One region of the Bradyrhizobium sp. BR14999 genome, then DNA from elsewhere that is predicted to be linked to it. Evidence: predicted binding sites of a transcription regulator. Region 1 holds the regulator's gene; each other region holds the start of a gene.
What was found. Region 1 encodes LexA, which represses DNA repair genes until DNA is damaged. Its sites were predicted from a motif close to TGTTCNNNNTGTGTTCNG; they were not measured.
Positions count from the first base shown of each region.

Region 2: uvrA (excinuclease ABC subunit UvrA) is a predicted target of LexA. The motif match lies at 1,504-1,521, and genes of this name have one in related genera.
Region 3: parE (DNA topoisomerase IV subunit B) is a predicted target of LexA. The motif match lies at 1,519-1,536, and genes of this name have one in related genera.

Region 1 covers NZ_CM148536.1:5,142,761-5,146,037, reverse strand. The annotation lists gene ACR9YP_RS23995 (molybdopterin molybdotransferase MoeA) at 1-1,015, shown strand, start outside; gene lexA (transcriptional repressor LexA) at 1,192-1,893, shown strand; gene ACR9YP_RS23985 (hypothetical protein) at 2,472-2,906, shown strand; gene ACR9YP_RS23980 (ComEC/Rec2 family competence protein) at 3,046-3,277, opposite strand, start outside.
Region 2 covers NZ_CM148536.1:5,253,571-5,256,847, reverse strand. The annotation lists gene ACR9YP_RS24525 (outer membrane protein) at 1-426, shown strand, start outside; gene ACR9YP_RS24520 (outer membrane protein) at 660-1,331, shown strand; gene uvrA (excinuclease ABC subunit UvrA) at 1,618-3,277, shown strand, end outside.
Region 3 covers NZ_CM148536.1:5,611,549-5,614,825, forward strand. The annotation lists gene ACR9YP_RS26260 (FMN-binding negative transcriptional regulator) at 1-506, opposite strand, end outside; gene ACR9YP_RS26265 (DedA family protein) at 733-1,263, opposite strand; gene parE (DNA topoisomerase IV subunit B) at 1,537-3,277, shown strand, end outside.

The DNA.
Region 1 (3,277 bases):
CGATTCCCAGCTGACGGTGATTGGCGAGGTAGCCGCGGGGCGTCCGTTCGCGGGAACGGTCGGCGCCGGCGAAGCCGTGCGGATCTTCACCGGCGGCGTCGTTCCCAACGGTGCCGACGCCGTCGTGATCCAGGAGGATACGGTCGCGGACGGCAAGCGCATCACGATCAAGGAAGCCGCGATTCCCGGTCGGCACATCCGCCCCGCAGGCGTCGACTTCTCCGAAGGCGACGCGCTCCTGCGCAAGGGAACCCGTCTCACCGAGCGCGATCTCGCGCTCGCCGCCGCCATGAATCACCCCCAGCTTGCCGTCTGCCGCCGTCCGAAGGTCGCGATCCTCGCCACCGGCGACGAGCTGGTGATGCCGGGCACCACGCCCGGCCGCGGCCAGATCGTCTATTCCAACGGCTATGCCCTGCACGCGCTCGCCCGCAGCGAGGGGGCTGACACCATCGACCTCGGCATTGCCGCCGACACGCTGGAGGCCACCACCGCCGGCATCCGCCGCGCCCGCGAGAGCGGCGCCGACATCCTGGTCACGACCGGCGGTGCATCGGTCGGCGACCACGATCTTGTCCAGCAGGCGCTGAGGGACGAAGGTATCTCGATGGCGTTCTGGAAGATTGCGATGCGCCCGGGCAAGCCAATGATGCATGGACGGCTCGGCGCGATGCGCGTGATCGGCCTGCCGGGTAATCCGGTCTCGTCCTATGTGTGCGCCTTCCTGTTCATGGTCCCGCTGATTCGTGCGGTGTCGGGTCGATCCGTGATTCATCACCGCCATGAGCGCGCCGTGCTCGGCCGCGATGTGGGCGCAAACGATATGCGCGCGGATTATCTTCGCGCACGTCTGGAACAGCGCGACGACGGCACGCTGGTGGCCGTTCCCGTCAATCACCAGGATTCCTCGCTGCTTGCGAATCTCGCTGCGGCGCAGGCACTTCTCGTGCGCGCACCGTTCGCGCCGAAAGCCGGAGCCGGCTCGCCTTGCGAGGTGCTGCGCCTGCCCGTCTGAGCGCACCACCACACGTGTTCCGCGAACTTTGTCGCGTTCACGGTAAATTAAGCAGTTGCGGAACACATATCGAACATATAGTGTCCGTTCATGATTTGTTTCGAGGATGTAGCGGTTCGCCGCTCCAATTCAGCGTCTCGGAATCGAACGACATCAACCGGGGGACTTTGGTCGAGATGTTAACGCGCAAACAATACGAGCTTCTGCGGTTCATCAGCGAACGTCTGAAGGAAAGCGGCGTGCCGCCCTCCTTCGACGAGATGAAGGATGCGCTCGACCTGCGCTCGAAATCGGGCATCCATCGCCTGATCACCGCGCTGGAGGAGCGCGGCTTCATCCGCCGCCTGCCCAACCGCGCTCGCGCCATCGAGGTGATCAAGCTGCCTGAGCTCCAGGCCGCCGCCGGCAACCGCCGCGGCTTCACGCCAAGCGTCATCGAGGGCAATCTCGGCAAGGTGCGCGCGAGCTCCAGTCCGCCCGCCGACGAGGGCGAGCGTCCCGTTGCGGTGCCCGTGATGGGTCGCATCGCAGCCGGTACGCCGATCGAAGCGTTGCAGACCCGCAGTCACACCATCAGCGTGCCGCCCGACATGCTCGGCTCGGGCGAACACTATGCGCTCGAAGTGCGCGGCGATTCGATGGTCGAGGCCGGCATCCTCGACGGCGACATGGCGCTGATCCAGCGCAACGAGAGCGCCGATACCGGCGACATCGTGGTGGCGCTGATCGACGACGAGGAAGCGACGCTCAAGCGCTTCCGCCGCCGCGGCGCCTCGATCGCGCTCGAACCCGCCAACGCCGCCTACGAGGTGCGCATCCTGCCGCCGAACCGGGTGAAGATTCAGGGCAAGCTGATCGGGCTGTACCGCAAGTACTGAGACGACCCAGCGGTCATTCGATATCAATGATTCCGATTGGAGCGGACGGATTGTCCGCTCCAGCTGGATAGTCTTTCTGATCTTGGGCAGATTATCTGGCCCCTCTCCCAGCGCTATGTCCTCGACATGCCGCCCGAAGCACTCATCGCTTTGCGGCTCAAGAGATCGAGGAGACAACGATGCGCAAGATCGTTTTGAGCGCGTTCGCCAGTATGCTGATCGCTGCATCGGCAGCGCAAGCATTCGCAGCACAATCGCAGCACCATCCCCGCAAGTCGGCGCACGCAACAACGACCGAGCAATTCCGTAGCGCCCGAAATGCCGTCGCGCGACAGCCACAGCCGAGTTGGCCATATTCCGGATGGTCGGCGCCCGCAGGCCGCTGACGCTCGCATCCGCCAAATGCACTAAAGCGAACTTTGTTCCTATCGGATTCGGGAAAGATAATGTGATCGCATCCTGCTGACGCCAGCCGCAAATTCGCCCACAACCAAGCAGAACGTTACGTGCTTCCACTCTGATAGAGGCTTGCGCCTCCGAAAGAGGCGCGGGTTGCTATCTTCGAATAGGAGCACCCGATGTGTGACTACAGTCTGCATGCCGTTGCATCGCGCCCCGCCGAAGTCGGCGAGACGATCGTGTCGACAACGTTCCGCGGCACCTCGACGCGCGGTTTTGCTTCCGCGGCCGACCCGACCGTGGCCGTCTGCCTGCTGCCGGGAACGGAGCTCGCCTTCGCCGACAACGTCCGTTACGACAATCGTTGGATCTGGACGCGCACGATCAACTCCCGCGTCGGCAAGTTCGGCAAGATCGATCCGCACGTTCCCGATCGCCATCATGACGCGATCGAATTCCCCGACGGCAAATACGTGCTGGTGACGCAGCTCGTCGAAGGCCAGCGCGCAACCGTGCTGCAACTGCCGGTGACGCAGCCGGTCGGCGAGCGCGAGCACAAGCCGCAGATCGATGCCGACAGCCGGCCGACGATCACGCGTCTGCCGATCGGCTGAGCCGTCCCTGGCCACCAGGTCGGGCCAGGATTGAAAATGCCATCGCCGGCCGAGGCCGGCGAGATGGTATGATTTATGTTCTGCGAAAGTCCGGTTGGACCCGGACCAAGTCCTCGCATTTGTTCTTAATCGTCTGGCCTTAATCGTCGGCCTGCAAGTCGGTCTCCGCCGGAGTCGCGTCCCGGTTGCGGGCCGTAGCCGCCTTCGGCGCAAGGCTCCCGTCGAAATCACCCTCGCCGGCGCCGGCCGGGAGCCAAGGGCGGCTTGTGCCTCTCGCTCTCACAGCTTGAACTGCAAAACCGTCACCACGCTGCGTCAACGCCAGCGCGCCTTGACTGGTGAGACGCTGCCGATCGACCACCATCGCCGCA
Region 2 (3,277 bases), 110 kb from region 1:
GACAGCGCGCTGTTCGCCCTTCGCAACCGCTCGAAGATCGACTCGTTCGGTTTGATCACCGGCCAGGTCGGCTACGCCTGGAACAATGTGCTGCTCTACGTGAAGGGCGGCGGCGCCGTCGTCGGTGACCGCTATCGGACCTTCGATTTGGCGACAGGCCTCGAGTTCGACCGGGCCAACGAGACCCGTTGGGGCGGCACGGTGGGCGCGGGCATCGAGTTCGGATTTGCGCCGAACTGGTCGGTCGGCTTCGAGTACGATCACATCTTCCTCGGCAACCGCACGATCAACTTCACCGGGTCCGGCAATTTCGTCGGTGCGCCGCTCGGTGTTGTCACGCGCTCCGAGCGCATCAGCCAGGATGTCGATATCGGCTTGATCCGCGTGAATTATCGCTGGGGCGGTCCGCTCATCGCAAAATACTGATATCTACCTGATATCACTGAGAGATTGAAGGCCGGCCCCGCGCCGGCCTTTTGCTTGCGTGCTCTTCGGAACAATAGGTTAGCACTTGCCACGTTTTGGGGGCTGTTGTGGCTTTTCGGAGACACAACTTGCGGCTTTAGTGGTGTAAGCACGGCGTTAGTTGGGCCGTTGAGTCCGCTGCCCTTCCGGCATGGAAGGCAACAACAGAAACTGGGACTGGGATTAGATTGAAGATGAAGAAGGTTTTGTTGGCTTCGGCCTGTTTGTTCGCTCTCGCTGCTCCGGCTTCGGCCGCTGATCTCGCAGCCCGCCCCTACACCAAGGCGCCGATCGCTCCGGTTGCTGTCTATAACTGGACCGGCTTCTATCTCGGTGTCGTCGGCGGCGGCGCTTGGGAAGCTACTTCGACCGACCCGAAGATGCAGGGCGGCTTCGTCGGCGGCACCGCCGGCTACAACTGGCAGACCGGCAACGTCGTGTTCGGCATCGAGGCGGATGGCGCCTGGGCTGACGTCAACGCTTCGGCGACCGCGCTTGGCATCACCGTGGCTTCCAAGACCGATGCGCTCGGCACCGTGCGTGGCCGTATCGGCTGGGCCGTCAATAACTTCCTGTTCTACGGGACCGGTGGTTACGCCTGGATCGACAACAAGATCACCCTCAGCGCGCTGGGCGTGAGCGTCTCCGACAGCAAGTGGCACTCCGGCTGGACCGTCGGTGCGGGCGTTGAAGCGTTCTTCGCTCCGCAGTGGTCGGTCAAGGGCGAGTACCTCTATCGCAGCCTCGGCAGCGAGAACTACTTCTCCAACCTCGGCACTCCGCTGGCGTCCGGCACGATCAACTTCCACACCGTGCAGGTTGGCGTGAACTATCACTTCGGCGGCCCGGTCGTCGCCAAGTACTGATCTGAAGTACTGATCTTCGCGACCGACGTCACATCGTCACGAAAGGCCGGCCTCGCGCCGGCCTTTTTTGTTTTGAGCGCCCTTTCCGCAGTTCCGCCGCTCCTGCTGCCAGATGCCGCCAGCGCACCAACAATCCGTTGACGATTCGCAAAGGCCACTGGAAATCCGCGCCCGTTCTTCCTACGTTCGCTGCCATACCCATTGGCGCCGATCCCGGTTCCGGGCGAAGCGCGCCTTTTGCATTGGCGCGATCGCGCGTCTTTGGGATTCCTTGAGGACCACCGGGATGGACGAAGTGATCAAGGCCAAGCGCCAACAACAGAACGCGGGCTCGAGCCTGCGCGCAATTACGATCCGTGGCGCGCGCGAGCACAACCTCAAGAACATCGACGTCGAGATTCCCCGCGACAAGCTGGTGGTGTTCACGGGCCTGTCAGGCTCGGGCAAATCCTCACTCGCCTTCGACACCATCTATGCCGAGGGCCAGCGCCGCTACGTCGAATCGCTGTCGGCCTATGCGCGCCAATTCCTGGAGATGATGCAGAAGCCCGACGTCGATCAGATCGACGGGCTATCGCCGGCCATCTCGATCGAGCAGAAGACGACCTCGAAGAACCCGCGCTCCACCGTCGGCACCGTCACCGAGATCTACGACTATATGCGCCTGCTCTGGGCGCGCGTCGGCGTGCCCTATTCACCGGCCACGGGCTTGCCGATCGAGAGCCAGACGGTCTCGCAGATGGTCGACCGCGTGCTGGCGCTCCCCGAAGGCACGCGCCTCTATCTGCTCGCTCCGGTCGTGCGCGGCCGCAAGGGCGAGTACCGCAAAGAGCTCGCCGAATGGCTCAAGAAGGGCTTTCAGCGCGTCAAGATCGACGGCAGCTTCTACGAGCTGGCGGAGGCGCCGACGCTCGACAAGAAATTCCCGCACGACATCGACGTCGTGGTCGACCGCATCGTGGTGCGCCCCGACATCGGCCAGCGCCTCGCCGAGAGCTTTGAGACCGCGCTGAAGCTCGCCGAGGGCCTTGCCGTCGTCGAGTTCGCCGATGCGCCGGCAGCTGCGCCTGCGGAAGAGAAAGAGAAAAAGAAGACCGCGAAAATCCACGACAAGAGCGGGCCCGAGCGCATCCTGTTCTCGGAAAAGTTCGCCTGCCCGGTCTCCGGCTTCACCATCCCCGAGATCGAGCCCAGACTGTTTTCGTTCAACAATCCCTACGGTGCCTGTCCCGCCTGCGGCGGCCTCGGCGTCGAGCAGCATGTCGACGAGGATCTCGTCATCCCCGACAAGGAGCTGTCCTTGCGCAAGGGCGCGATCGCGCCCTGGGCCAAATCGTCGTCGCCCTATTACGAGCAGACGCTGACCGCGCTCGGCAAGCACTACAAGTTCACGCTCGACACCAAGTGGAAGGACCTCGCCAAGAAGACGAAGGACGCAATCCTGTACGGCTCCGGCGAGGACGAGATCAAGTTCTCCTACCAGGACGGGGTGCGCTCCTACGACACCAAGAAGCCGTTCGAGGGCGTCATCACCAACATCAACCGCCGCTACCGCGAGACCGAGAGCGAATGGGCGCGCGAGGAGCTGGCGAAATATTTCCACGACGTACCCTGCGAGGGCTGCCGCGGGTTTCGGCTCAAGCCCGAGGCGCTTTGCGTCAAGATCGGCGGCAAGCATATTGGCGAGATCTCGGAGCTGTCGGTCAAGAAGGCGGGCGAGTGGTTTGAGACCGTGCCTGATGCGCTCAACGCGCAGCAGAACGAGATCGCCGGCCGCATCCTGAAAGAAATCCGCGCGCGCCTCACCTTCCTGCTCGACGTCGGCCTCAACTATCTCACCTTGTCCCGCTCCTCCGGCACGCTGTCCGGCGGCGAGAGCCAGCGCATCCGCTTGGCCTCGCAGATCGGCTCGGGGCTAACAGGCGTGCTCTACGTGCTCGACGAGC
Region 3 (3,277 bases), 470 kb from region 1:
AAGCTGCCTTCGACCTCCTCAACCGTCATCACCAGACCCACGATCGCCTTCTTCATTGTCTCGAGCCGGCCCGCCGTCATCTTGCCTGATGTCCAGGGCTTTTTCGGCAGCAGCCGAGTCTCGAACTTGTCGCTGAGCGTGTCGATCTGCAGCGCCAGTTCGTCGTCCGATAGCAGCCACACCGGCCCGCTCAGATGCACCGACTGGTAGAGCCAGGTCGGCACCTGATCGGGCGAGACGTACCAGTCCGGCGATACATAGGCATCGGGACCATTGACCGCGAGCAGCCAGGACGCATCACCGCCCGCAAGCTTTAGCAGCGGATTGTGACGGGCTACATGGAAGGCGGCCTGCGGCGTGCCGTCAGCGGCGTAGGTCAGATAGAACGGCAGCGGGGACGCGACCGGCTTGTGGCCATCGAAGGCGCACATGGTGCCGAAGCCGCGCTCCTCGGCGAATTTCAGGCTCGCGGCGCGGTCCTGCTTGAAAAAGGGTGGCGTGTACATCGTGGTCTCCTGCTGGGCCTCCTTGGGAAGCCGCCGGATCAGATCGCGCTGACAGGAGAGAAAATGCCGCGGACCGGATCCAGCGGCAAAGACGATGATCTCAAACGCGATCGACCGCCCAAACCGCTAAAGAGCGGCGGCGGCGACGGGCGAACAGGATGGTCGCGGCGTTGATCATGGCGCGCGGCTATAAGGCCAGATCCGGTTCCCGTCAAGGTTCACGGTCTCAGAGGAGACGCCAGATCCATTCCATCAGCTTTGCGATCACGTCGCCGAACAGCAGCAGTGCCGCGGACCAGACCAGTGCCGAGACGAAATTGGCGACCTGGAAGCTCCAATAGGGCATCTCGAAGATGCCGGCTGCGAGCGGCACCGAGGCGCGCAAGGGGCCGAAAAAGCGGCCGATGAAGATGCTGGGCACACCCCAGCTCCGCACGAAGACCTCGCCCTTGGGCAGGAGTTCCGGATAGCGCGAGAGCGGCCACATCTGGGCGACGCTCTCCTTGTAACGGTAGCCGAACCAGTAGGAGACCCAGTCACCCAGCGCCGCGCCAAGGCCGCCAGCGATCCAGACCGGAAAGAAGCTGATGCCGCTCACCCCGATCAGCGCACCAATCCCCACCAGCGCGCCCCAGGCCGGAACCAGCAGCGAGATGAAGGCAAGCGACTCCCCGAAGGCGAGCAGGAACACGATCGGCGCCGCCCAAGCCTGGTGAGCGCGCACGAAGTCGGCAAGGGCGTGCGCAAACTGCTCCATTCCAGATTAGCCTTCCGCCCTGTCTCAAGGTGCTGCTCGATGAAAAGGACTGGTAAGCCAAGGGCTTGTGTGACATCAAGTCACAAAGCCCGGTTAGGGATGGGTCCGGACGTCAAATTGCCGGGACTTGGCGGGTCTGCGGCGTAAAATCGCCGAGATTGGCAACCAACCACACGGCCCGACAGGCCCAGCTGTAACCTTTCCGAGTCAGAAGTGGCATAGTCGGCCTAACCAATTCGCCGCTCCTGCGGCCCTCAAAACGTATCAAGAAATATGTCCAAGCAGTTGAAAACCAAAGCGAAAGACGATCTGTTCGGCGCCGACGGGCCAAGGTCCCGCGCGCCCGCCGCCAAGACGGCCTCGCGCGGAAGCGGCGGGGAAGCCGACTACACGGCGGCCGACATCGAGGTGCTCGAGGGCCTGGAACCGGTGCGGCGCCGACCCGGCATGTATATCGGCGGCACCGATGAGAAGGCGCTGCATCACCTCTTCGCCGAAGTCATCGACAACTCCATGGACGAGGCGCTGGCTGGGCACGCGACCTTCATCGAGGTCGATCTGAGCGCGGACGGGTTCCTGACCGTGACCGACAACGGCCGCGGCATCCCGGTCGATCCGCATCCGAAATTCCCGAAGAAGTCGGCGCTCGAAGTCATCATGTGCACGCTGCATTCGGGCGGCAAGTTCGACTCCAAGGTCTACGAGACCTCGGGCGGTCTGCACGGCGTCGGCATCTCCGTGGTGAACGCCCTCTCCTCGCGCCTCGAGGTCGAGGTCGCGCGCAGCCAAAAGCTCTACCGCATGACGTTCGAGCGCGGGCACCCCAAGGGCAAGCTCGAGGATCTCGGCAAGGTCAACAACCGCCGCGGCACGCGCGTGCGCTTCAAGCCCGATACCGACATTTTCGGCGCCAAGGCCTCGTTCAAGCCGCAGCGCCTGTTCAAGATGACGCGCTCGAAGGCGTATCTGTTCGGCGGCGTCGAAATCCGCTGGAACTGCGCGCCCGAGCTACTCAAGGGCGTCGAGGACGTGCCGGCGGAGGCGACGTTCCACTTCCCCGGCGGTCTCAAGGATTATCTCGCTGCGGCGATCCACGCCGACACGCTCGTGCATCCCGACATCTTCTCCGGAAAATCCGGCCGTAACGGTGCCCATGGCGCCTGCGAATGGGCGGTGGCGTGGACCGCCGATGCCGACGGTTTTCTCTCCTCCTACACCAACACCGTGCCGACGCCCGATGGAGGCACACATGAATCGGGTTTGCGCAGCGCGCTGCTGCGCGGCCTGAAGGATCACGCCGAGCGCGTCGGTCAGGGCAAGCGCGCGGCGTCCGTCACCTCCGAAGACGTGATGGTCGGCGCCGCCGTGATGCTCTCGGTGTTCGTGCGCGAGCCTGAATTCCAGGGCCAGACCAAGGACCGCCTCGCCACGGCAGAAGCGCAGCGCATCGTCGAACAGGCGATGAAGGATCCGTTCGACCATTGGCTGTCGGGCAATCCGAACATGGCCAACAGGCTGCTCGACTTCGTGATCGATCGCGCCGAGGAGCGGTTGCGCCGGCGCCAGGAAAAGGAGACCGCGCGCAAGACTGCGGGCAAGAAGCTGCGTCTGCCTGGCAAGCTCGCCGACTGCACCGATGCCGGCACCGAAGGCTCCGAGCTCTTCATCGTCGAGGGCGACTCGGCCGGCGGTAGCGCCAAGCAGGCGCGCGATCGCAAGACCCAGGCCGTGCTGCCGTTGCGCGGCAAGATCCTCAACGTCGCCTCCGCCGGCAAGGACAAGCTGACGGCGAATGCCCAGCTCTCCGATCTCGTGCAGGCGATCGGCTGCGGCCAGCTCTTGCATTATCGCGAAGAGGATTTGCGCTACCAGCGCATCATCATCATGACCGACGCCGACGTCGACGGCGCGCATATCGCTTCGCTGCTGATCACTTTCTTCTACCGGCAGATGCCGCGGCTGATCGACGAAGGGCACCTCTTCCTCGCGGTGCCGCCGCTCTACAAGCTGACCC